Regions from separate parts of the Pseudomonas sp. NPDC007930 genome, predicted to be linked through region 3. Evidence: predicted binding sites of a transcription regulator. Region 3 holds the regulator's gene; each other region holds the start of a gene.
The links. Region 3 encodes sigma-54, which starts transcription at its own class of promoters, with help from an activator protein. Its sites were predicted from a motif close to ANTGGCATNNANNTTGCTNT; they were not measured.
Positions count from the first base shown of each region.

Region 1: a site for sigma-54 is predicted at 5,426-5,445, ahead of glnA (glutamate--ammonia ligase). Genes of this name have one in related genera too.
Region 2: a site for sigma-54 is predicted at 1,937-1,956, ahead of ACFZCE_RS14710 (flagellar basal body rod protein FlgF). Genes of this name have one in related genera too.

Region 1 covers NZ_JBIBKC010000003.1:358,646-365,887, reverse strand. The annotation lists gene ACFZCE_RS09195 (glycogen/starch/alpha-glucan family phosphorylase) at 1-975, opposite strand, end outside; gene ACFZCE_RS09190 (YkgJ family cysteine cluster protein) at 1,159-1,563, shown strand; gene typA (translational GTPase TypA) at 1,813-3,624, opposite strand; gene thiI (tRNA uracil 4-sulfurtransferase ThiI) at 3,758-5,212, opposite strand; gene glnA (glutamate--ammonia ligase) at 5,542-6,951, shown strand; gene aroQ (gamma subclass chorismate mutase AroQ) at 7,112-7,242, shown strand, end outside.
Region 2 covers NZ_JBIBKC010000006.1:88,436-95,677, forward strand. The annotation lists gene ACFZCE_RS14695 (flagellar hook capping FlgD N-terminal domain-containing protein) at 1-239, shown strand, start outside; gene flgE (flagellar hook protein FlgE) at 270-1,568, shown strand; gene ACFZCE_RS14705 (hypothetical protein) at 1,607-1,798, shown strand; gene ACFZCE_RS14710 (flagellar basal body rod protein FlgF) at 2,009-2,749, shown strand; gene flgG (flagellar basal-body rod protein FlgG) at 2,811-3,596, shown strand; gene flgH (flagellar basal body L-ring protein FlgH) at 3,649-4,344, shown strand; gene ACFZCE_RS14725 (flagellar basal body P-ring protein FlgI) at 4,357-5,469, shown strand; gene flgJ (flagellar assembly peptidoglycan hydrolase FlgJ) at 5,481-6,779, shown strand; gene flgK (flagellar hook-associated protein FlgK) at 6,790-7,242, shown strand, end outside.
Region 3 covers NZ_JBIBKC010000002.1:462,549-469,790, reverse strand. The annotation lists gene ACFZCE_RS06675 (tol-pal system YbgF family protein) at 1-290, shown strand, start outside; gene ACFZCE_RS06670 (Fe-Mn family superoxide dismutase) at 292-903, shown strand; gene ACFZCE_RS06665 (ZIP family metal transporter) at 914-1,813, shown strand; gene ACFZCE_RS06660 (HPr family phosphocarrier protein) at 1,819-2,091, opposite strand; gene rapZ (RNase adapter RapZ) at 2,108-2,965, opposite strand; gene ptsN (PTS IIA-like nitrogen regulatory protein PtsN) at 2,968-3,432, opposite strand; gene hpf (ribosome hibernation-promoting factor, HPF/YfiA family) at 3,443-3,751, opposite strand; gene ACFZCE_RS06640 (RNA polymerase factor sigma-54) at 3,856-5,370, opposite strand; gene lptB (LPS export ABC transporter ATP-binding protein) at 5,551-6,276, opposite strand; gene lptA (lipopolysaccharide transport periplasmic protein LptA) at 6,276-6,827, opposite strand; gene lptC (LPS export ABC transporter periplasmic protein LptC) at 6,808-7,242, opposite strand, start outside.

The DNA.
Region 1 (7,242 bases), on a different contig from region 3:
CGGGTGGGTGTCGTTCATCTGGATCGCGGCGTGCTCGCCCAGGCTGGCCACCGTGCCATGCATGTTGATGTGCCGGCGCAGCAGGTCTTGCAGCGAAGCCGACACGAAGAAGTACTCCTGGCGCAGGCGCAGCTCTTGGCCGGCCTCGGTGCTGTCGGCCGGGTAGAGCACGCGGGAGATACTCTCGGCGCGGGCCACATCAGCCACGGCGCCAAGGTGGTCACCGGCGTTGAAGCGCTCCAGGTGGAGGTCTTCCATGGCGCGGGCACGCCACAGCCGCAGGGTGTTCACGCTCTTGCCGCGCCAGCCCACGACTGGGGTGTCGTACGCCACCGCGCGCACCGTTTCACTTGGCAACCACACCTGCCGGCCGAGGTCGCTGGCCTGCACATGGCCGCCGAAGCTGATCGGGTAGATCACCTCCGGGCGTTCGAACTCCCAGGGGTTGCCGAAATCCAGCCAGGTTTCGGTCTGCTCCTGCTGCCAGCCGTCGATCACCGCTTGGCGGAACAGCCCGTGCTCATAGCGGATGCCATAACCGTGGGCGGCCACGCCGAGGGTCGACATGCTTTCCATGAAGCACGCCGCCAGGCGCCCGAGGCCGCCGTTGCCCAGTGCCGCGTCGGGCTCGAGCAGTTTGATCTTGTCGAAGTCCACCCCCAGGCCGTCGAGTGCTTCGCGGGCCACGTCGAGCAGCCCGAGGTTGCTCAGGCTGTCGACCAGCAGGCGGCCGATGAGGAACTCCAGCGAGAGGTAGTACACGCGCTTTTGCTGGCTGCGGTAGATCTGCCGGGTGTGGTCCATCCAGTGCTCGACCATATGGTCGCGCGCCGCCAGGGCAATGGCTTCGAACCAGTCGTGATCGAAGGCATGCTCGGGGTCCTTGCCTACCGCGTAGGTGAGTTTTGCGAGTACGGCGTCACGAAATTCGTTCACATCGACTTTAACTTTACGGGCAAGCGGTTCCTGAGACATGAGGCGTCCTCGGTGGCTTAAAAGGAAGCGGATTGATTCAGACTAGACCGTCTGACCGAAGGTGGCCTGCCGGGTTCGCGCGCTTTTACACAGAAAAAAATAAAAAACCGGCGAGTGGATATTTATTAACCAACGCGTACGCGTATCATCGCGCGCCTCCGATGAACCTTGCGTGAACCCCTGATGAGACCGACCCTGATCGCCGCGGCCGAAGTAGACCGCCTGGAAACCTGGCAGAAGTACGCCAGCCACATGTGTGGCGGCTGCATGTCGATTTGCTGCACGCTGCCGGTGGAGGCGCGCATCAAGGATTTGATCCGCATCGGCGTGGTGGATGAATTCGAAAAAGACGAGCCACCGAAGAACGTGGCCAAGCGCCTGCAGAAGGAAGGGATCATCGAGCGCTTCAACCAGAAGAGCGGGATTTTCACCCTGGCGCGGATGAGCAACAACGACTGCCTGTACCTGGATAAAAAAAGCCGCCTGTGCACCATCTACGACAAGCGCCCCGACACCTGCCGCAACCACCCGAAGATCGGGCCGCGGCCGGGGTATTGCGCGTACAAGCCCAAGCCGGCTGCCAGGTAATGGCCGCGGGCAATTTTAGCTCTTCATAGAGGCGTTCAATCTGCGAGCTCTGCTAATTCTGTGCATGAGCTGACTGGCCCATCGCCCGGCATAGCCGGCCTCCCACGAGCTCTGTGTTGCCAAGTAAATCAAATACTTACACAAACCTGGTGGGAGGCCGTGGTCCGGCACTCCGGCTGTGCCGGGCGAAGGGCCCGCGAACACCCATAAAAAAAGCCGGCTTTCGCCGGCTTTTTTCATACCTGAAGGTTAGCCCTTCGAAGCACGCTTACGCTCGTTCTCGTTCAGCACTTTCTTGCGAAGGCGGATCGATTTCGGGGTCACTTCCACCAGTTCATCGTCATCGATGAACTCCAGCGCCTGCTCAAGGGTGAACTTGATCGGCGGCACCAGGGCGATGGTTTCGTCTTTGCCCGAAGCACGCATGTTGTCGAGCTTCTTGCCCTTGGTGGGGTTGATCACCAGGTCGTTGTCACGGCTGTTGATGCCGGCCAGCTGGCCTTCGTAGATTTCCTGGCCAGGCTCGAGGAACAGCTTGCCGCGGTCCTGCAGGGTTTCCAGCGAGTAGGTCAGGGCTTTACCGGTGGCCATCGACACCAGCACGCCGTTCTGGCGGTGGCTGACTTCACCGGCCTTGACCGGGCCGTAGTGGCTGAAGGTACCGGTGAGGATACCGCTGCCGGAGGTCATGGTCAGGAAGGCGTTACGGAAGCCGATCAGGCCACGGGCCGGAATGGTGTATTCCAGGCGGATGCGCCCTTTGCCGTCCGGGACCATGTTGGTCAGGTCGCCTTTGCGCAGGCCCATCTGTTCCATCACAGCACCCTGGTGCTGCTCTTCGATGTCGATGGTCACGGCTTCGTACGGCTCTTGCTTCTCGCCGTTGACTTCCTTGATCACCACTTCAGGGCGCGAGATGGCCAGTTCGAAGCCTTCGCGGCGCATGGTTTCGATCAGTACCGAGAGGTGCAGCTCGCCACGGCCGGAGACCTTGAACTTGTCGGCGCTGTCGGTTTCTTCAACGCGCAGGGCAACGTTGTGCAGCAGTTCTTTTTCCAGGCGCTCTTTGATGTTGCGGCTGGTGACGAACTTGCCTTCCTTACCGCAGAACGGCGAGTCGTTGACCTGGAAGGTCATGCTCACGGTCGGCTCGTCGACGCTCAGCGGCGGCAGGGCTTCGACATTTTGCGGGTCGCACAGGGTGTCGGAGATGAACAACTGGTCCATGCCGCTGATGCAGACGATGTCACCGGCTTCAGCATCGCCGACTTCAACGCGCTGCAGGCCGTGGTGGCCCATCAGCTTGAGGATACGGCCGCTGCGCTTCTTGCCTTCGGCGTCTACCGCGACCACCGGGCTGTTGGCCTTGATGCGGCCACGGGCGATGCGGCCGATGCCGATCACGCCGAGGAAGCTGTTGTAGTCCAGTGCCGAGATTTGCATCTGGAACGGGCCTTCGGCGTCGACTTTAGGCGCCGGCACGTGGTCCAGGATGGCCTGGAACAGTGGGTCCATGTTTTCGGCCATTTCCGATGGGTCGTTACCGGCGATACCGTTCAGGGCGCTGGCGTAGATGACCGGGAAGTCGAGTTGCTCTTCGGTGGCGCCGAGGTTGTCGAACAGGTCGAACACCAGGCCGAGGACTTTGTCCGGGTCAGCGCCTGGGCGGTCGACCTTGTTGATGACCACGATCGGGCGCAGGCCGGCCTTGAAGGCCTTCTGGGTCACGAAGCGGGTTTGCGGCATCGGGCCGTCCTGGGCGTCGACCAGCAGCAGCACGGAGTCGACCATCGACATCACGCGCTCTACCTCACCGCCGAAGTCGGCGTGGCCGGGGGTGTCGACGATGTTGATGTCGAAGCCGTTCCATTTGATGGCGGTGTTCTTCGCCAGAATGGTAATGCCGCGCTCTTTTTCCTGGTCGTTGCTGTCCATCACGCGTTCGTCGTTCAGCTCTTTGCGGTCCAGGGTGCCAGACAGCTTCAGCAGCTTGTCGACCAGGGTGGTTTTACCGTGGTCAACGTGGGCGATGATGGCGATGTTGCGAAGATTCTCTCTCACAGGTATGTCTCGATCGATGAATGCGTTGTTTGCCGCGCCCCAAGGCGCGGCAGGCTTGAATAGGCAGTGTTACAAAGCGGCCCGGGCGTCGGGTGGGCGATGGCGGATGCTGCCGCCATTGAGCCCCGGGATTCTATGCCGGACGATAAACGCGCACATTGGCGTGCCCCTCGCTGAGCAGGTGATGAGCATGCAGGCGGCTCATGACACCCTTATCGCAGTACAGAAGATATTGCCGGCTGGCGTCCAGCTCCTTGAAGCGGCTGTTCAGAGCATAGAACGGCAGCGCCTTGACTTCGACACCGTCCAGCGCCAGGGGTGCGTCTTCCTGGGCGTCGGGGTGGCGGATGTCGATCACCACCTGGCCGGGCAGTGCCTGGGCCACGTGTTCCACTTCGACGGCCTGGCCGAGTTCCTCGATCACATGGTCGATCGACACCAGCCGGGCGCGCTCCAGGGCGCGCTCGAGCACCGCCATGTCGAAGCGGGTTTCTTCACGCTCGACCCGGTAGCCGCGGGCCGCGGTGGTTGGGTTCACCGAGATCACGCCGCAGTATTCCGGCATGTGCTTGGCGAAATCGGCGGTGCCGATGGCCACGGCGGTGTCGATGATGTCTTGCTTGTGGCTGGCAAGCAATGGCCGCAGCACCAGCTTGGGCGTGGCGGCGTCGATCACCGTGAGGTTGGTCAGGGTCTGGCTCGACACCTGGGAGATCGCCTCACCAGTGACCAGCGCGTCGATCTGCAGGCGGTCGGCCAGGCGGCTGGCGGCGCGCAGCATCATGCGCTTGAGGATCACGCCCATCTGCGGGTCGTCGACCTTGGCGAGGATCTCGCCCACCACCTCTTCGAACGGCACGCTGATGAACAGCACCCGGTGCGAACTGCCGTACTTCTTCCAGAGAAAGTGCGCGACCTCCATCACCCCCAACTCGTGGGCACGGCCGCCGAGGTTGAAGAAGCAGAAGTGGGTCATCAGGCCGCGGCGCATCATCTGGTAGGCCGCCACGGTGGAGTCGAAGCCGCCGCTCATCAGCACCAGGGTTTGCTCCAGCGCGCCCAGCGGGTAGCCGCCCATGCCTTCATGGCGGCTGTGCACCACGAACAGCTGTTGGTCGCGGATGTCGAGGCGCACCTCGACCTCGGGCTGCTTCAGGTCGATCCCGGCGGCGCCGCACTGCTGGCGCAGCTGGCTGCCCACGTAGCGGTCGACGTCCATCGAGCTGAAGGTATGGCGCCCGGCGCGCTTGCAGCGCACGGCGAAGCGCTTGCCGGCCAGCAGCGGGCCGAAGTGTTCTTTGCACTTGGCGACGATGTCGTCGAAATCGCCCAGCGGGTAGTGGGCCACCTGCAGGAAATGCGCGATGCCCGGCGTGCAGGCCAGGCGCTCGATGATCTCGCGCAGCACCTTGGGGTCCTGCTGCTTCGTGTTGACTTCCAGGTTGTCCCACACGCCCGTGACGGAAATGTCCGGGTCGAGCTCGCGGGTCACCAGCCGGATGTTCTTCGCGAGCTGGCGGATGAACCGCTTGCGCACGGGAGGGCTTTTGATGGTGATTTCTGGGAAGACTTTAACGATAAGTTTCATGGAACTGCACGCACGCAGAGGCCCGCTAAAAAAGGGGCGGCATTATAGCGGAAATTGTTCAAGGTTTGACCAACTATCGTCGGCTGATTAACGGTGCCGCAATTTGGTGCAAAATGATTATCCATCGCACCATTTTGGCGCCTTGCCATTGGCGATTTTTTGCGCAAACGCCCGCCAGCGCTCGCATTTTAAGGGTGCTGCCCAACTTTGGGCACTGGCATGCAAATTGCTCCCTTGTGAGGCAGGTTGCCAAGGCTGAGTATTCGTGGCCGGCACCACCCACATTGCAGGGCTGCCCATTACCAAGCCCTGACCACCCGGAGGACAGCATGTCGAAGACGGTTCAACTCATCAAAGATCATGACGTTAAGTGGATTGATCTGCGCTTCACCGATACCAAAGGCAAGCAACAGCACGTCACCATGCCTGCGCGTGACGCGCTTGACGACGACTTCTTCGAACACGGCAAAATGTTCGACGGCTCCTCGATCGCTGGCTGGAAAGGCATCGAAGCCTCCGACATGATCCTGATGCCGGACGACGAAACCGCTGTGCTCGACCCGTTCACCGAAGAGCCGACCATCATCCTGGTCTGCGACATCATCGAACCGTCGACCATGCAAGGCTATGACCGCGACCCACGCGCCATCGCCCACCGCGCCGAGGAATACCTGAAGTCCACCGGCATCGGCGACACCGTGTTCGTCGGCCCGGAGCCAGAGTTCTTCATCTTCGACGGCGTGAAATTCAAGTCCGACATCTCCGGTTCCATGTTCAAGATCTTCTCCGATCAAGGTTCGTGGATGACCGATGGCGACATCGAAGGCGGCAACAACCTGGGCCACCGCCCGGGCGTGAAAGGTGGTTACTTCCCGGTTCCGCCGGTCGACCACGACCACGAAATCCGTACCGCCATGTGCAACGCCCTGGAAGAAATGGGCCTGACCGTTGAAGTTCACCACCACGAAGTGGCGACTGCCGGCCAGAACGAAATCGGCGTCAAGTTCAACACCCTGGTGAAGAAAGCCGACGAAACCCAAACCCTGAAGTACGTTGTTCACAACGTTGCTGACGCCTACGGCAAAACCGCGACCTTCATGCCGAAGCCTCTGTACGGCGACAACGGTTCGGGCATGCACGTGCACATTTCCGTCTCCAAAGACGGCAAGAACACCTTCGCGGGTGAAGGCTATGCCGGCCTGTCCGACACCGCCCTGTACTTCATCGGCGGTATCATCAAGCACGGTAAGGCCCTGAACGGCTTCACCAACCCGTCGACCAACTCCTACAAGCGCCTGGTACCTGGCTTCGAAGCCCCGGTCATGCTGGCCTACTCGGCCCGTAACCGTTCCGCTTCGATCCGTATCCCGTACGTGTCGAGCCCGAAAGCCCGCCGTATCGAAGCCCGCTTCCCGGATCCGGCTGCCAACCCCTACCTGGCCTTCGCTGCACTGCTGATGGCCGGCCTGGACGGTATCCAGAACAAGATCCACCCAGGCGACGCCGCCGACAAAAACCTGTACGACCTGCCGCCTGAAGAGGCCAAGGAAATCCCGCAGGTGTGCGGCAGCTTGAAAGAAGCCCTGGAAAACCTGGACGCCGACCGCGGCTTCCTGACCAAGGGCGGCGTGTTCAGCGACGACTTCATCGACGCTTACATCGCGCTGAAGAGCGAAGAAGAGATCAAGGTCCGCACCTTCGTTCACCCGCTGGAATACGACCTGTACTACAGCGTCTAAGCCAGCACCGCGGCACAAGAAAGGCCACCTCGGGTGGCCTTTTTTATCTGCCGGGCGAAGGGCCCTGAGGCCATTCACACCCTGAAAAACACCCGCCCCTCTGCCCTCGCGAAGCCATGGCATGCTTGCCGCCCCTGAAAATGGCGCGAGGAGCCCACCCATGAGGCCAACCCCCATCCTGCTGCTGAGCACCCTGCTCGCCACCAGCGCACACGCCGCCACTACCGCCGGCAGCGAAGCCATCGGCCCCTTGATCGGCCTGATGAACGAACGCCTGGCGCTCGCCCTGCC
Region 2 (7,242 bases), on a different contig from region 3:
GCGCCGGGACGGTGAGTTTCAACTGGGACGGTACCGACAACGACGGCAATACGTTGGCGTCTGGCACCTACAAGTTTGTGGCCAACGCCGTACTCGACGGCAAGGCAGTTGCACAAACCACTTACCTGCCTTCTACCGTCACCAGTGTGACCCTGGGAAGTTCGGCAAGTGACATGACCCTTAAATTGGCTGACGGCTCCAGTGTGAAGCTCTCTGCCGTCAACACCATCGGACTGTAAGCCGACCTTTCGGCAACCTAGGAGTCAATTATGTCGTTCAACGTCGGCCTCAGCGGTCTGAATGCTGCCAACACTGCCCTTAACGTCACCGGCAACAACATTGCCAACGTCGCCACCACCGGCTTCAAATCCTCGCGTGCCGAATTCGGCGACGTGTACGCCAACTCGTTGTTCCTGGGCAGCGCCAAGAACGGCGCCGGTACCGGCGTGACCACCGAACAGGTGTCGCAACAGTTTACCCAGGGCACCATCACCAGCACCGGTGCCAGCCTGGACATGGCCATCAACGGTAACGGCTTCTTCATTACCAGCGACAACGGCAACAAGGTCTACACCCGCGCCGGTGCCTTCGGGACCGACAACGCCGGCAACATCGTCGACGCCAACGGCGCCAAGCTGATGGGCTACAGCGTTGACGCCGACGGCAAGGTCGTGGCCGGCGTGCTCACCACCCTGAAGGTCGACACCTCGGCACTGGCGCCCAAGGCCACCGATACCCTGTCGGAAACCCTGAACCTGAACTCCACCAGCAGCACCCCGTCGGTGAGCCCGTTCGATGCCGCCGACACCAACTCGTACAACTACACCTTCAGTACCGACATTTTCGACAGCCAGGGTAACTCCCACACCCTGACCCAGTACTTCGCCAAGACCGACACCAACGAGTGGTCGATGTACGTCACCGTGGACGGCGTAAACCCCGGCAACCCGGCTTCGACCGTGCCGTACAGCGCAACCCTGAGCTTCAACTCCGACGGTTCGCTGGCCAGCTCGACCAGTTCGGACCTGACCGTCGACACCACCGGCAAATTCACCATGAGCGACTGGGTACCGGCCGCGAAGAATGCCGCCGGCGACATGGCCAGCAACGGCTCGGTGGCGGCGACCGCTGGCGTGACCATCAACATGACCCAGACCACCTCGTACAACACCAGCTCCGCGACCACCGCCAAGACCCAGAACGGCTACGCCACCGGCAGCCTGTCGTCGCTGACCATCGACAACGAAGGTAACCTGTTCGGTACGTACAGCAACGGCCAGTCGAAAACCATCGGCCAGGTGGCCTTGGCCAACTTCGCCAACGTGCAGGGCCTGACCCCCAACGGCAACACCGGCTGGCGCGAATCCGCCGCCTCCGGCGTACCGGTGGTGGGCGCCCCGGCCAGCGGCACCATGGGTACCCTGACCGCCGGCGCGCTGGAAGACTCCAACGTCGACCTGACCGCTGAACTGGTGAACCTGATCAAGGCGCAAAGCAACTACCAGGCGAACGCCAAGACCATCTCCACCGAAAGCACCATCATGCAGACCATCATCCAGATGACCTGATGGCCCAGCGGGCAAGGACGCCCGCGAGGACTCCTAGCATGGCGTTTTTCCGTCGTCTCGCTGTGGTGTTTCTGGCGCTTGCGGCGGCCAGCCTGGCCCAGGGCGGTTCCGCGCCCTGGTACAGCTACCGCAGCATGGTCAGCAACCAGTTGGTCTGTTCGCAGGTCGACCCGGGCCCGCAATTCGTACGTTTTGCCGGGCCGTTTCGCAACGCCGGCTGCCGCCCGTAGCCCGCGGCGTTAAACCGTCGCTTGGCTGTTGCCGTTGCCCGGCAATATCGCGCCGAAATCTCGGCGCTTTTCTCCCGCATGAAATCTCCCGCCTCGCTGTAACCCGCGTGATACAAGGGTTGCGCAGTTTTTTCAAAAGTTGGCCCGGCCTTTGCTATAGCTCTGGTAACTCACAGTACGGCGGCAAGTGTTCGTCGAGGGAGATCACCAGTGGACAAGATGCTTTATGTGGCCATGACCGGCGCCAGCCAGAACGCTTACGCGCAGAAGGCTCATGCCAACAACCTGGCCAACGTTTCCACCAATGGCTTTCAGAAAGACCTCGAGCAGGCTCGTTCCATGCCGCTGTTCGGCGACACCTTCGCCTCGCGCGCCTTCGCCATGACCGAGAACCCGGCCACCGACATGAGCGCTGGCCCGATGATCGAAACCGGCCGCGACATGGACGTCGCCGTCGGCGGCGAGGGCTGGATTGCCGTGCAGGCCCCGGACGGTTCCGAGGCCTACACCAAGACCGCCAGCCTCAACGTCGATGCCCTCGGCGTGCTGCGCACCAGCACCGGCATGACGGTACTGGGCAACGGTGGCCCGATCGCCGTGCCGCCGGACGACAAGATCGAAATCGGCCAGGACGGCACCATCAGCATCCGTTCGCTGGGCCAGGGCCCGTCGGTGCTGGCGGTGGTCGACCGGCTCAAGCTGGTCAGCGCCAAAGACTCGGACCTGATCAAGGGCAGCGACGGTTTGATCCATACCAAAAGCGGCCAGCCGGCCACGGTCGACGCCAACGTGCAGGTGACCAGCGGCTTTCTGCAGGGCAGTAACGTGAACGCGGTTGAAGAGATGACCCACGTGATGTCGCTTTCCAAGCAGTTCGAGATGCACATCAAGATGATGACGACTGCCAAGGAAGACGATGAAGCGATGGCACGCGTCCTGCAAATGTCCTGATAACCCACCGTTTTATTGACGAATTTCAGCGCCGCCTTCAGCGGCGGCACAGGAGAACGCAATGCTTCCAGCACTTTGGGTCGCGAAAACCGGTTTGGCTGCGCAAGACACCAACCTGACCACCATTTCCAACAACCTGGCCAACGTGTCGACCACCGGCTTCAAGAAAGACCGTGCCGAATTCCAGGACCTGCTCTACCAAACCCGCCGCCAGCCCGGCGCGCAGTCGACCCAGGACAGCCAACTGCCCTCGGGCCTGCAGCTTGGTACCGGTGTGCGCATCGTCGGCACGCAGAAGAACTTCACCGAAGGCAGCCTGCAAACCACCGACCAGCCGCTGGACATGGCCATCAACGGCCACGGGTTCTTCCAGATCAGCCAGCCGGACGGCACCATCGCCTACACCCGCGACGGTACCTTCCACCTGAACTCCGACGGCCAGATCGTTACCAGCCAGGGCCTGGCCCTGCAACCGGCGATCGTGGTGCCGGCCGAAGCGCAGAGCTTCACCGTGGGCACCGACGGTACCGTGTCGATCACCACCGCCGGCAACGCCACCGCGCAGGTGATCGGCAACGTGCAGACCGCTGACTTCGTCAACCCGCCGGGCCTGCAGGCCATCGGTGGCAACCTGTACCTGGAAACCGCCTCCAGCGGCGCGCCGAACGTCGGTACCCCAGGCCTGAACGGCTTCGGCACCGTGCTGCAGAACACCCTGGAAAACTCCAACGTCAGCACCGTGGAAGAGATGGTCAACATGATCACCACCCAGCGTGCCTACGAGATGAACTCCAAGGTGATCTCCACCGCCGACTCGATGCTGGGCTTCATCACCCAGAACCTGTAATAGCCCTTTAACTGGCTGAAGGATCAGTAACTCCCTTGAGGTCGAAGCTGTGATGAAACGTCTGCCTATCGCTCTGCTGCTGGTTGGTTCTACCGTGCTCGGCGGCTGCATGGCACCCCCGCCGAAACCGAACGACCCGTACTACTCGCCGGTGCTGCCGCGAACTCCGCTGCCTGCCGCGGCGACCAACGGTTCGATCTACCAGGCCGGCTTCGACCAGAACCTGTACACCGACCGCAAAGCGTTCCGTGTGGGCGACATCATCACCGTGACCCTCAACGAGAAGATGAGCGCGTCGAAAAGCGCGGACTCGAAGGTGAGCAAGACCAGCAGCAACAGCATGGGCCTGACCTCGCTGTTCGGCGGTGGCGTGAGCGGCAGCAACCCGCTGACCGGCGGCAAGGCCAACCTCGGCGTTGGCTACACCGGCGACCGCGCCACCAACGGCCAGGCCAAGGGTGACCAGGCCAACAGTTTGACGGGTTCGATCACCGTGACCGTGGCCGATGTGCTGCCCAACGGCATCATCGCGGTCCGTGGCGAGAAATGGCTGACCCTGAACACCGGTGAAGAACTCGTGCGCATTGCTGGCCTGATTCGTGCAGATGACATCGCGACCGACAATACCGTGTCGTCGACCCGCGTCGCCGATGCCCGTATCACGTATTCCGGTACCGGTTCGTTTGCCGAAGCGAGCCAGCCTGGTTGGCTGGACCGTTTCTTCGCGAGCCCCTACTACCCCTTCTGAGTGCGCACGAACATGTCGAAATTCAAACAGTTGATGGTCGCGGCTTTCCTGGTTTTGAGCGTGGGCGGGGTAGCCCACGCGGAACGGCTCAAGGATATCGCCAGCGTCCAGGGCGTGCGCAACAACCAGTTGATCGGTTACGGCCTGGTGGTAGGCCTGGACGGTACGGGTGACCAGACCACCCAGACCCCGTTCACCCTGCAGACCTTCAACAACATGTTGGCGCAGTTCGGCATCAAGGTGCCGGCCGGCACCAGCACCACCCAGCTGAAGAACGTCGCGGCGGTGTCGATCCATGCCGACCTGCCGGCGTTCTCCAAGCCGGGCCAGACCATTGACATCACCGTGTCGAGCATCGGTAACTCGAAAAGCCTGCGTGGCGGCAGCCTGCTGATGACCCCGCTCAAGGGTATCGACGGCAACGTTTACGCGATTGCCCAGGGCAACCTGGTAGTAGGTGGTTTTGACGCTGAAGGCCGTGACGGCTCGAAAATTACCGTCAACGTACCGTCGGCGGGGCGTATTCCGGGCGGTGCCACGGTCGAACGTTCGGTACCCAGTGGCTTCGACCAGGGCAACTACCTGACGCTGAACCTCAACCGGCCTGACTTCACCACCGCCAAGCACATTGTCGACAAGGTCAACGAGCTGCTTGGCCCAGGAGTTGCAACTGCAGTGGACGGGGGCTCGGTACGCGTCACTGCACCGTTGGACCCGAACCAGCGCGTCGACTACCTGTCGATTCTGGAAAACCTTGAAGTAGACCCCGGCCAGGCCATGGCCAAGGTCATCATCAACTCTCGGACCGGCACGATTGTGATCGGCCAGAACGTCAAGGTTTCGCCAGCGGCAGTGACTCACGGCAGCCTGACGGTGACCATCACCGAAGACCCGATCGTCAGCCAACCCGGTGCTTTGTCCGGCGGCCAGACGGCAGTGGTCCCACGGTCGAAGGTCAACGCCGAACAGGAAGCCAAGCCGATGTTCAAGTTCGGCCCCGGAACCACGCTTGATGAGATCGTGCGTGCCGTCAACCAGGTTGGCGCCGCGCCCAGTGACCTGATGGCGATCCTTGAAGCCTTGAAGCAGGCCGGAGCGTTGCAAGCCGACCTGATCGTTATCTGAGGTGATGCAGCATGGACATGCCTAACGGCGGCGTTTCATCCGGCACCGACTCCGGTGCCTACACCGACCTGAACCGTGTCAGCTCGCTGAAGTACGGCGACCGCGACAGCGATGCCAACCTGCGTAAGGTTGCGCAGGAGTTCGAGTCGGTGTTTGTCGGTGAAATGCTCAAGTCCATGCGCTCGGCCACCGAGCAGTTGGGCAAAGACAACCCAATGAACACCGAAACGGCCAAGCAGTACCAAGAGATGTACGACCAGCAGTTGGCCGTGACCTTGTCGCACAAGGGCAACGGCATCGGCCTGCAAAACGTGCTGATGCGCCAGCTGTCGAACAGCGTCAACCGCCCGGTGGGCGACGGCAAGAACCCGTTCAACCGCAGCGTGGATGGCAGCGCCCATGCCCTGGGCGCGCAGCGCAGCGCCGCTGCCGACGCCAGCAGCACCGGCGTGGCGCGCAACGACATGGCCAAGCTCAACGAACGCCGCCTGGCCCTGCCGAGCAAGGCCGCCGACCGCCTGCTCGCCGGCATCGTGCCGAGCAGCGACGCCAGCAAACTGGCGCGCGATGGCAGCACTGTGGCCAAGTTCACCGACCTGCACCCGCAACTGGCCAACCGCATCAGTGTACCGGGCAGCGCGCCGTCGGGCGTGGCCGCCGCCGTGGCCAGCGCCAACGCCGCCAGCAGCGGCGCGGCCGGGCAGGGCAGTGACGGCAGCTACGGCGACTGGACCGAGAACTTCGCCAGCAACGTGAAGGCGCAGGCGCGCACCTATTCCCAGGTGCCGCTGGCACCGAACAAGGCGGCGTTCAGCTCGCCCGACGAATTCATCGCCACCATGCTGCCGATGGCCCAGGACGCCGCCGCGCGCATTGGCGTCAGCCCCACCGTGCTGGTCGCCCAGGCGGCCCTGGAAACCGGTTGGGGCAAGTCGATCCTGCGCCAGGACGACGGCAGCAGCAGCCACAACCTGTTCAACATCAAGGCCACCGGCAGCTGGAAGGGCGACTCGGCGCGGGCGGTCACCAGCGAATACGAAAACGGCCAGGAAGTGAAGGAAACCGCGCAGTTCCGTGCCTACGGTTCGTACGCCGACAGCTTCCATGACCTGGTCAACCTGCTGCAGAACAACGATCGCTATCAAGATACGTTGAAGGCGGCCGATAACCCGGAACAGTTTGTAAAAGAGCTGCAAAAGGCCGGGTATGCCACTGACCCGAACTACGCCAGCAAGATCACGGCGATCGCCAAGCAGCTCCAGAACTACCAAAACTATGCGGCCGGCAGCGGCACCACTTCGACTTTGTAAGGCTTGAACCATGGCGAATCTGATCAACGTCGGGCTTTCCGGGCTGTCGTCCAGCCAGACCGCGCTGTCGACCACCAGTAACAACATCACCAACGTGTCGACCGCGGGCTACTCGCGGCAGTCGACCGTGAGCAACGCCGGTGCCCTCGAAAGCATCGGCGGCGCCGGTTATGTCGGTACCGGGACCACCCTCGCCGAAGTGCGCCGGATCTACAGCTCGTACCTGCAGAACCAAGTGTCGGCCAGTACCGCCCTGAGTTCCCAGGCCAGCACCTATTCGACCCAGGCCGCCTCGCTCGATTCGCTGCTGTCCGACAGCTCCACCGGGATCACCTCGGTGCTGTCGAGCTTCTTCTCGTCGCTGCAAACCGCCGCCGCCTCGCCGAGCGACACCGCGTCGCGGCAGTTGCTGGTGACCGCCGCGCAAACGCTGTCGAACCGCTTCAACTCGGTCTCGTCGCAA
Region 3 (7,242 bases):
TGAATCTGGCCGACCTGCACATCCGGCTGGGCCAGCCGGAGGAGAGCGCCGAGTACCTTTGCGCGATCCACCAGCGCTTGCTGCTGGCCGTACACGACCTGCGCCTGGCCCCAGCCTTGCGCCAGGCCGCGTTGCGGCACGGCAGCCATACCCGCACCGAATTGCTCGGGTTCATCCGCGAGCAGGGCGAGTTTCCCCGTATTACCCGGCTGCTCGCCGGCCACCTGGAAGCCCCAGGTTACCCGCCGGCACTGGAGCAGCCACCCACCCACCGTTACGGAGTTCACTGACATGGCTTTCACTTTGCCCAAGCTGCCCTACGCCTATGACGCGCTGGAGCCGAACGTCGATAAAGAGACGATGGAGATTCACTACACCAAGCACCACCAGACCTACGTCAACGGCCTGAACGCCGCGGTGGAAAACACCGAGTACGCGCAATGGCCGCTGGAAAAACTGCTGCGCGAGCTGAAAAGCCTGCCTGCGGACAAACAAGGCGCGATCACCAACCACGGCGGCGGCCACGCCAACCACTCGCTGTTCTGGGAAGTGATGAGCCCGAGCGGTGGTGGCCAGCCCAGCGGTTCGGTGGCCCAGGCCATCGACGCTGAGCTGGGCGGCTTCGACGCCTTCAAGGAAGCCTTCACCAAGGCCGCGGTCAGCCGCTTCGGCAGTGGCTGGGCGTGGCTGAGCGTAACCCCGGCGAAAAAACTCGTGGTTGAGAGCAGCGCCAACCAGGACAGCCCGCTGATGAACGGCAACACCCCGATCCTGGGCCTGGACGTCTGGGAACACGCCTACTACCTCAAATACCAGAACCGCCGCCCGGAATACATCAATGCCTTCTATAACGTCATCAACTGGCCAGAAGTCGAGAAACGCTACCAGGCCGCCATTGCCTGACGCTCAGGCTGTGGGCAAGCGAACCGACAATCTGTCGGTCAGCAGTGTTCGCCTGTTCCGCCTGGCGTTAGGTACCTTGCTGCTGCTGGCGGGGTTTTCCCTGCTGGCAGCGCGGGCGCTGGACTGGCTACAACTGGACAGCGGCATGCTCCGCGCGCTGCAAGGCGGCGCATTGTGCGCCCTGGGTACTGCCCTGGGCGCCGTGCCGGTGCTGGTGATCCGCAATATGCCGGTGGCCGCCGCCGACACCCTGCTGGGCTTCGGTGCCGGGGTGATGCTCGCGGCCACTGCCTTTTCGTTGATACTGCCGGGCCTCGATGCTGCGGCGGTGTTGGGCTTTTCCGCCTGGGGCGCCGGTTTACTGGTGAGTTTCGGCATCATGCTCGGCGCCATGGCGCTGTACCTGCTCGACCGGCAGGTGCCAGTGGCCAGCCCCGAGGCCCTGGTGTCGGCCCCTGACCGGCCGGTGGTACCGGCACGCATCTGGGTGTTCGTCATCGCGATCATCGTGCATAACATCCCTGAAGGGATGGCCGTCGGCGTATCGGCGGGTGGCCATATGGAAGGCGCTAATAGCCTGGCCATCGGCATTGCCCTGCAAGACGTGCCCGAGGGCCTGGTGATCGCCTTGGTGTTGGCCGGGGCGGGGATGTCTCGCGTGCGGGCGTTCCTGATTGGTGCCGCCTCAGGGCTGGTCGAGCCGGTGTTCGCGGTGTTGTGTGGCTGGCTGGTGACCCTGGCGCAGATGCTACTGCCGTTGGGCCTGGCGTTCGCCGGCGGCGCCATGCTGCTGGTGGTCACCCACGAGATCATTCCCGAGTCGCGCAGCAACGGCCATCACAAGCTGGCCAGCCTGGGGCTGTGCGTGGGCTTCTGCCTGATGATGGTGATGGATACCGCGCTGGGTTGAAGGCGTTATTCGCCTTCGTCGAACTTGTCGTTGATCAACTGGGCCAGGGCGTCGAGCGCGTCCTGGGCCTGTTCGCCCTCGGTGCTCAGGTGGATGTCCGTGCCTTTGCCCGCCGCCAGCATCATCACCGCCATGATGCTCTTGCCGTCGACCAGTGAACTGGCCGTGCGCCCGACCCGCACCTGGCACGGGTAGCGCCCGGCCACGCCGACGAACTTCGCCGCGGCCCGTGCATGCAGGCCCAGTTTATTGATGATGGTGATGTCGAGTGCGGGCATTGCGGGGCAGTTCCTATCAGGTCAGGTCGCGATGGCGAACCTGCACGTTTTTCAGGGTGTGTTGCAGTTCAGCGCCCAGGCGCTCGGTGAGGTAAACCGAGCGGTGGTGCCCACCCGTGCAGCCGATGGCTATTGTGACATAGGCACGGTTGCTGGCGGCGAAGCGCGGCAACCATTTGAACAGGTAGGTGTGAATATCCTGGTACATCTCCTGAACGTCCGGGGAGGCCGCCAGGTAGTCGATCACCGGCTGGTCAAGGCCGGAATGCTCGCGCAGTTCGGGCTTCCAGTAGGGGTTGGGCAGGCAGCGCACATCGAACACCACGTCGGCGTCGACCGGTACCCCACGCTTGAAGCCAAACGATTCGATCAGGAAGGCCGTGCCGGCATCGGGTTTGTTCAGCAGGCGCAGCTTGATCGCGTCGCGCAGCTGGTACAGGTTCAGGTGGGTGGTGTTGATCTTCAGGTCGGCGAGGTCGGCAATCGGGCCGAGCAGGTCGCGCTCCACGCGGATCGCCTCGGCCAGCGAACGCTCGGCGTTGCTCAGCGGGTGGCGCCGGCGGGTTTCGGAAAAGCGCTTGAGCAGGGTGTCTTCGTCAGCGTCGAGGTACAGCACGTCGCAAACGATGTGCCGGCCGCGGACTTCGTCGAGCAGCTCGGGGAAGCGGCTCAGGTGGCTGGGCAGGTTACGGGCATCGATAGACACCGCCACCAGCGGCTGCGCCAGCTCGGTGTGGATCAGCGCGCGCTCCGCCAGTTGCGGCAGCAGGCCGGCCGGCAGGTTGTCGATGCAGTAGAAACCGTTGTCTTCCAGCACGTCCAGCGCGGTGCTCTTGCCGGAGCCGGAGCGGCCGCTGACGATGATCAGGCGCATGCTTAGTGACCCTTCTGGGCGTCCAGTACCACCTTGTACAGGGCTTCGCTGTCTCCGGCCGAGCGCAGGTGCTCGCGGATGTCCTTGCGGTCGAGCATGCTGGCGATCTGGCGCAGCAGTTCGAGGTGTTCGTCCGTGGCCGCCTGCGGCACCAGCAGCACGAACAGCAGGTCGACCGGGGCGCCGTCGATGGCGTCGAAGTCTACCGGGTGGTCGAGTTGCAGCAGCGCGCTGATCGGCGCTTGGCAGCCGGCCAGCCGGCAGTGCGGAATGGCGATACCGTTGCCGAAGCCGGTCGAGCCCAGGCGTTCGCGGGCTACCAGCGCTTCGAGGATGTCCTGGCTGTCGAGGCCGGGCAGCTCGCGAGCTACCAGGTTGGCGATCGTTTCCAGTACGCGTTTCTTGCTGCCGCCCGGCACGTTCACCAGGGAACGGCCGGGGGTCAGGATCTGTTCGAGTCGGATCATGGGGGGGAGATCAGCGAGCGGCCGCACCTTGGAAGTGGCTCTGCTGTTTTTCCTTATGCTTGAGCAGTTGCCTGTCGAGTTTGTCGGTGAGCAGGTCGATGGCCGCGTACATGTCGTCATGTTCGGCGTTGGCCACCACTTCCGCACCCGGTACCCGCAGGGTGGCTTCGATTTTCTGTTTGAGCTTTTCGACCTCCATGATCACCTGCACGTTGGTGATCTTGTCGAAATGCCGCTCGAGCTTGGAAAGCTTCTCGCCAATGTAGCTACGCATGGCGTCGGTCACATCCAGTTGATGCCCACTGATGTTGACTTGCATACCGCTTCTCCTTATTGCCAGTGCATAAAGAGGCTGGAAATACCGGCCCCCTGAACACGAGGGCCCTGGCCGCGGCCTTGCCGCCAGGGCCGGCACCTGGTGCGCTACATCAACCGCTTGCGTTCGCTGGACGGCGCGATCCCGAGGGATTCACGGTACTTGGCGACAGTGCGGCGAGCCACCTGGATGCCCTGTGCCTCCAGTAAACCAGCGATCTTACTGTCGCTCAATGGCTTTTTCTGATTTTCCGCGGCGACCAGTTTCTTGATGATCGCGCGGATCGCCGTAGACGAGCATTCACCGCCTTCGGAGGTGCTGACGTGGCTGGAGAAAAAGTATTTCAATTCGAAAATGCCACGGGGGGTGTGCATGTACTTCTGCGTGGTCACCCGGGAAATCGTCGACTCGTGCATGCCCACCGCCTCGGCGATGTCGTGCAGTACCAACGGCTTCATGGCCTCGTCGCCGTAGTCGAGGAAGCCGCGCTGGTGCTCGACGATCTGCGTGGCCACCTTCATCAGGGTTTCGTTGCGGCTTTGCAGGCTCTTGATGAACCAGCGCGCCTCCTGCAACTGGTTGCGCATGAAGGTGTTGTCGGCGCTGGTGTCGGCGCGGCGCACGAAGCCGGCGTATTGCGGGTTGACCCGCAGCCGTGGCACCGCCTCCTGGTTGAGCTCGACCAGCCAGCGTTCGCTGTCCTTGCGCACGATGACGTCTGGGACCACGTATTCGGGCTCGCTCGACTCGATCTGCGAGCCGGGGCGGGGGTTCAGGCTTTGTACCAGCTCGATGATCTGGCGCAGCTCGTCTTCCTTGACCTTCATGCGCCGCATCAGTTGGCTGTAGTCACGGCTGCCGAGCAGGTCGATGTAGTCGCCGACCAGGCGCTGGGCTTCAGCCAGCCAAGGGGTTTTCGCCGGTAGCTGGCGCAGTTGCAGGGCCAGGCATTCGCTCAGGCTGCGCGCGGCGATGCCGGCGGGCTCGAACTGCTGGATGCGGTGCAGCACGGCTTCGACTTCATCGAGCTCGATGTCGAGCTCGGGGTCGAACGCCTCGCAAATCTCCTCGAGGGTCGCCTCGAGGTAGCCCTGGCCGTTGATGCTGTCGATCAGGGTCACGGCGATCAGCCGGTCGTTGTCGGACATCGGCGCCAGGTTGAGCTGCCACAACAGGTGGCTTTGAAGGCTTTCACCGGCCGAGGTGCGGGTGGTGAAGTCCCACTCGTCGTCATCGCTGGCCGGCAGGCTGCTGGCGCTGGTCTGGTAAACGTCTTCCCAGGCGGTGTCTACGGGCAGCTCGTTGGGGATACGGTCGCCCCAGTCGCCTTCCTCGCCACCTTCGCGCTCGGCCACCGGGGCGCTGTCCTGGTAGCTGCTTTCCTGGTAGGCGGCTTCCTGGGCTTCACCATTGGCCTTCATTTCGGCATGGTCGGCCATCGGGTCGCTGGTGTCGAAGTCTTCGCCGTCTTCCTGGCGTTCGAGCATGGGATTGGAGTCCAGCGCCTCCTGGATTTCCTGTTGGAGATCCAGCGTGGAGAGCTGAAGAAGGCGGATGGCCTGTTGCAACTGCGGTGTCATCGTCAGTTGCTGGCCCATTTTTAGGACAAGCGTTGGTTTCATGGCGGAAGCTAGACACCTTGTTCTGCCGGCGCGGGGCGCCATCCACTACACACTGCCCGCCCTGTGAAAGGGGTCGCAGCCTTAAGCAAATTATATGCCTGAAACCTGGGGGTTTGCCTAGTGTTCTCTATCAGAACCTGGCACAAGAATGGCCCGGGCCCAGGGGGCACGGGCCCTTGCTCAAAGGCGGAACTCGTGGCCCAGGTACACTTCCTTGACCAACTGGTTGGCCAGGATGGTTTCGGCGCTGCCTTCGGCGATCAATTGGCCGTCATTGACGATATAAGCGATTTCGCAGATGTCCAGGGTTTCGCGAACGTTGTGGTCGGTGATCAGCACACCGATGCCCTTGTTCTTGAGGTGGTGGATGATCTGCTTGATGTCGCCGACCGAGATCGGGTCGACGCCAGCGAAAGGCTCGTCGAGCAGGATGAACTTGGGCGAGGTCGCCAGGGCGCGGGCGATCTCCACCCGGCGCCGCTCACCGCCGGACAAGCTCATGCCGAGGTTGTCGCGGATGTGGGTGATGTGGAACTCCTGCAGCAGGCTTTCGAGCTCCTGGCGGCGGCCCGCGGCGTCGAGGTCTTTGCGGGTTTCGAGGATGGCCATGATGTTCTTGGCCACCGACAGCTTGCGAAAGATCGAGGCTTCCTGCGGCAGGTAGCCGATCCCGGAGCGCGCGCGGCCGTGCATGGGCTGGTGGCTGACGTCGAGGTCGTCGATCAGCACGCGGCCCTGGTCGGCCTGCACCAGGCCGACGATCATGTAGAAGCAGGTGGTCTTGCCGGCGCCGTTCGGGCCAAGCAGGCCGACGATCTGGCCGCTGTCGATCGACAGGCTGACGTCACGGACCACCTGGCGGCCTTTGTAGCTTTTGGCCAGGTGCTGGGCCTTCAGAGTTGCCATTACTGCGCCTTCTCTGGTTGGTCGGTTTTCTTCTTCGGCTGGATCACCATGTCGATCCGCGGCTGCGGCGCGGTGATCTTCGAACCGGTGGCGCGGCCAGCGTTGGCGACCTGCTTGACGGTGTCGTAGACGATTTTCTCGCCGGTCGACACGTTGCCGTCGTTGAGCACCTTGGCGCGGTCGGTGAGGATGATCCGGTCCTGGTTGGCCAGGTAGTCGATGGTGATCGCCCACGCCTGCACGATGGGTTTGTTCACCGCCGGCTTCTGCTCGTAATAAGCCAGGTTGCCCACGGAGGTGAAGGTCTTCACGTCGCCGTTGGAGTCGCGGGTGACGGTCACCTTGTTGCCGGTGATCTTCATGGTGCCCTGGGTGATGATCACATCGCCCGTGTACACCGCCACGCCTTGCTTGTCGTCAAGCTGCGAGGTGTCTGCCTGGATGTGGATCGGCTGGTCACGGTCGGTGGGCAGCGCCAGGGCGTCTACGCTCCCGAGCGCCGCACTCAGGCCAAGCAGAACAGGGAGAGTTTTAGCGAGAGCGAGCGTCATACTGTCCTCTTACGTTGGACAGCAAGTCTACCTTGCTGTCTTTCAAATACGCTTTCATGCCTTTGGCCGTGGTGACCCCGTTGGCGCCGTCGATTCTAACGTTCTGGTCGGTTTCGGCATATTGGCGGCGTGGAAAAACCGTGGCGCGGCTGGTGTTGATGATGGTGGTGCGATCCTTCTGATCGGTCCGGTTCATCTTCACCGCGTCGATCAACTCGACCTGGGTGCCATCGGGGTTGACCTCGGCACGATCGCTGCGCACGTGCCAGGGGTAGGGGGTGCCACGGTAGATCTGCATGTCGGGCCGGGTGACGTACGACACCTCGTTGGCCTGCTTGTGCTCGACCTTGTCGGCGGTCAGTTCATATTGCACGCTGCCGTCTTCCATGTACTGCACCGTGTGAGTGTTCGTGGC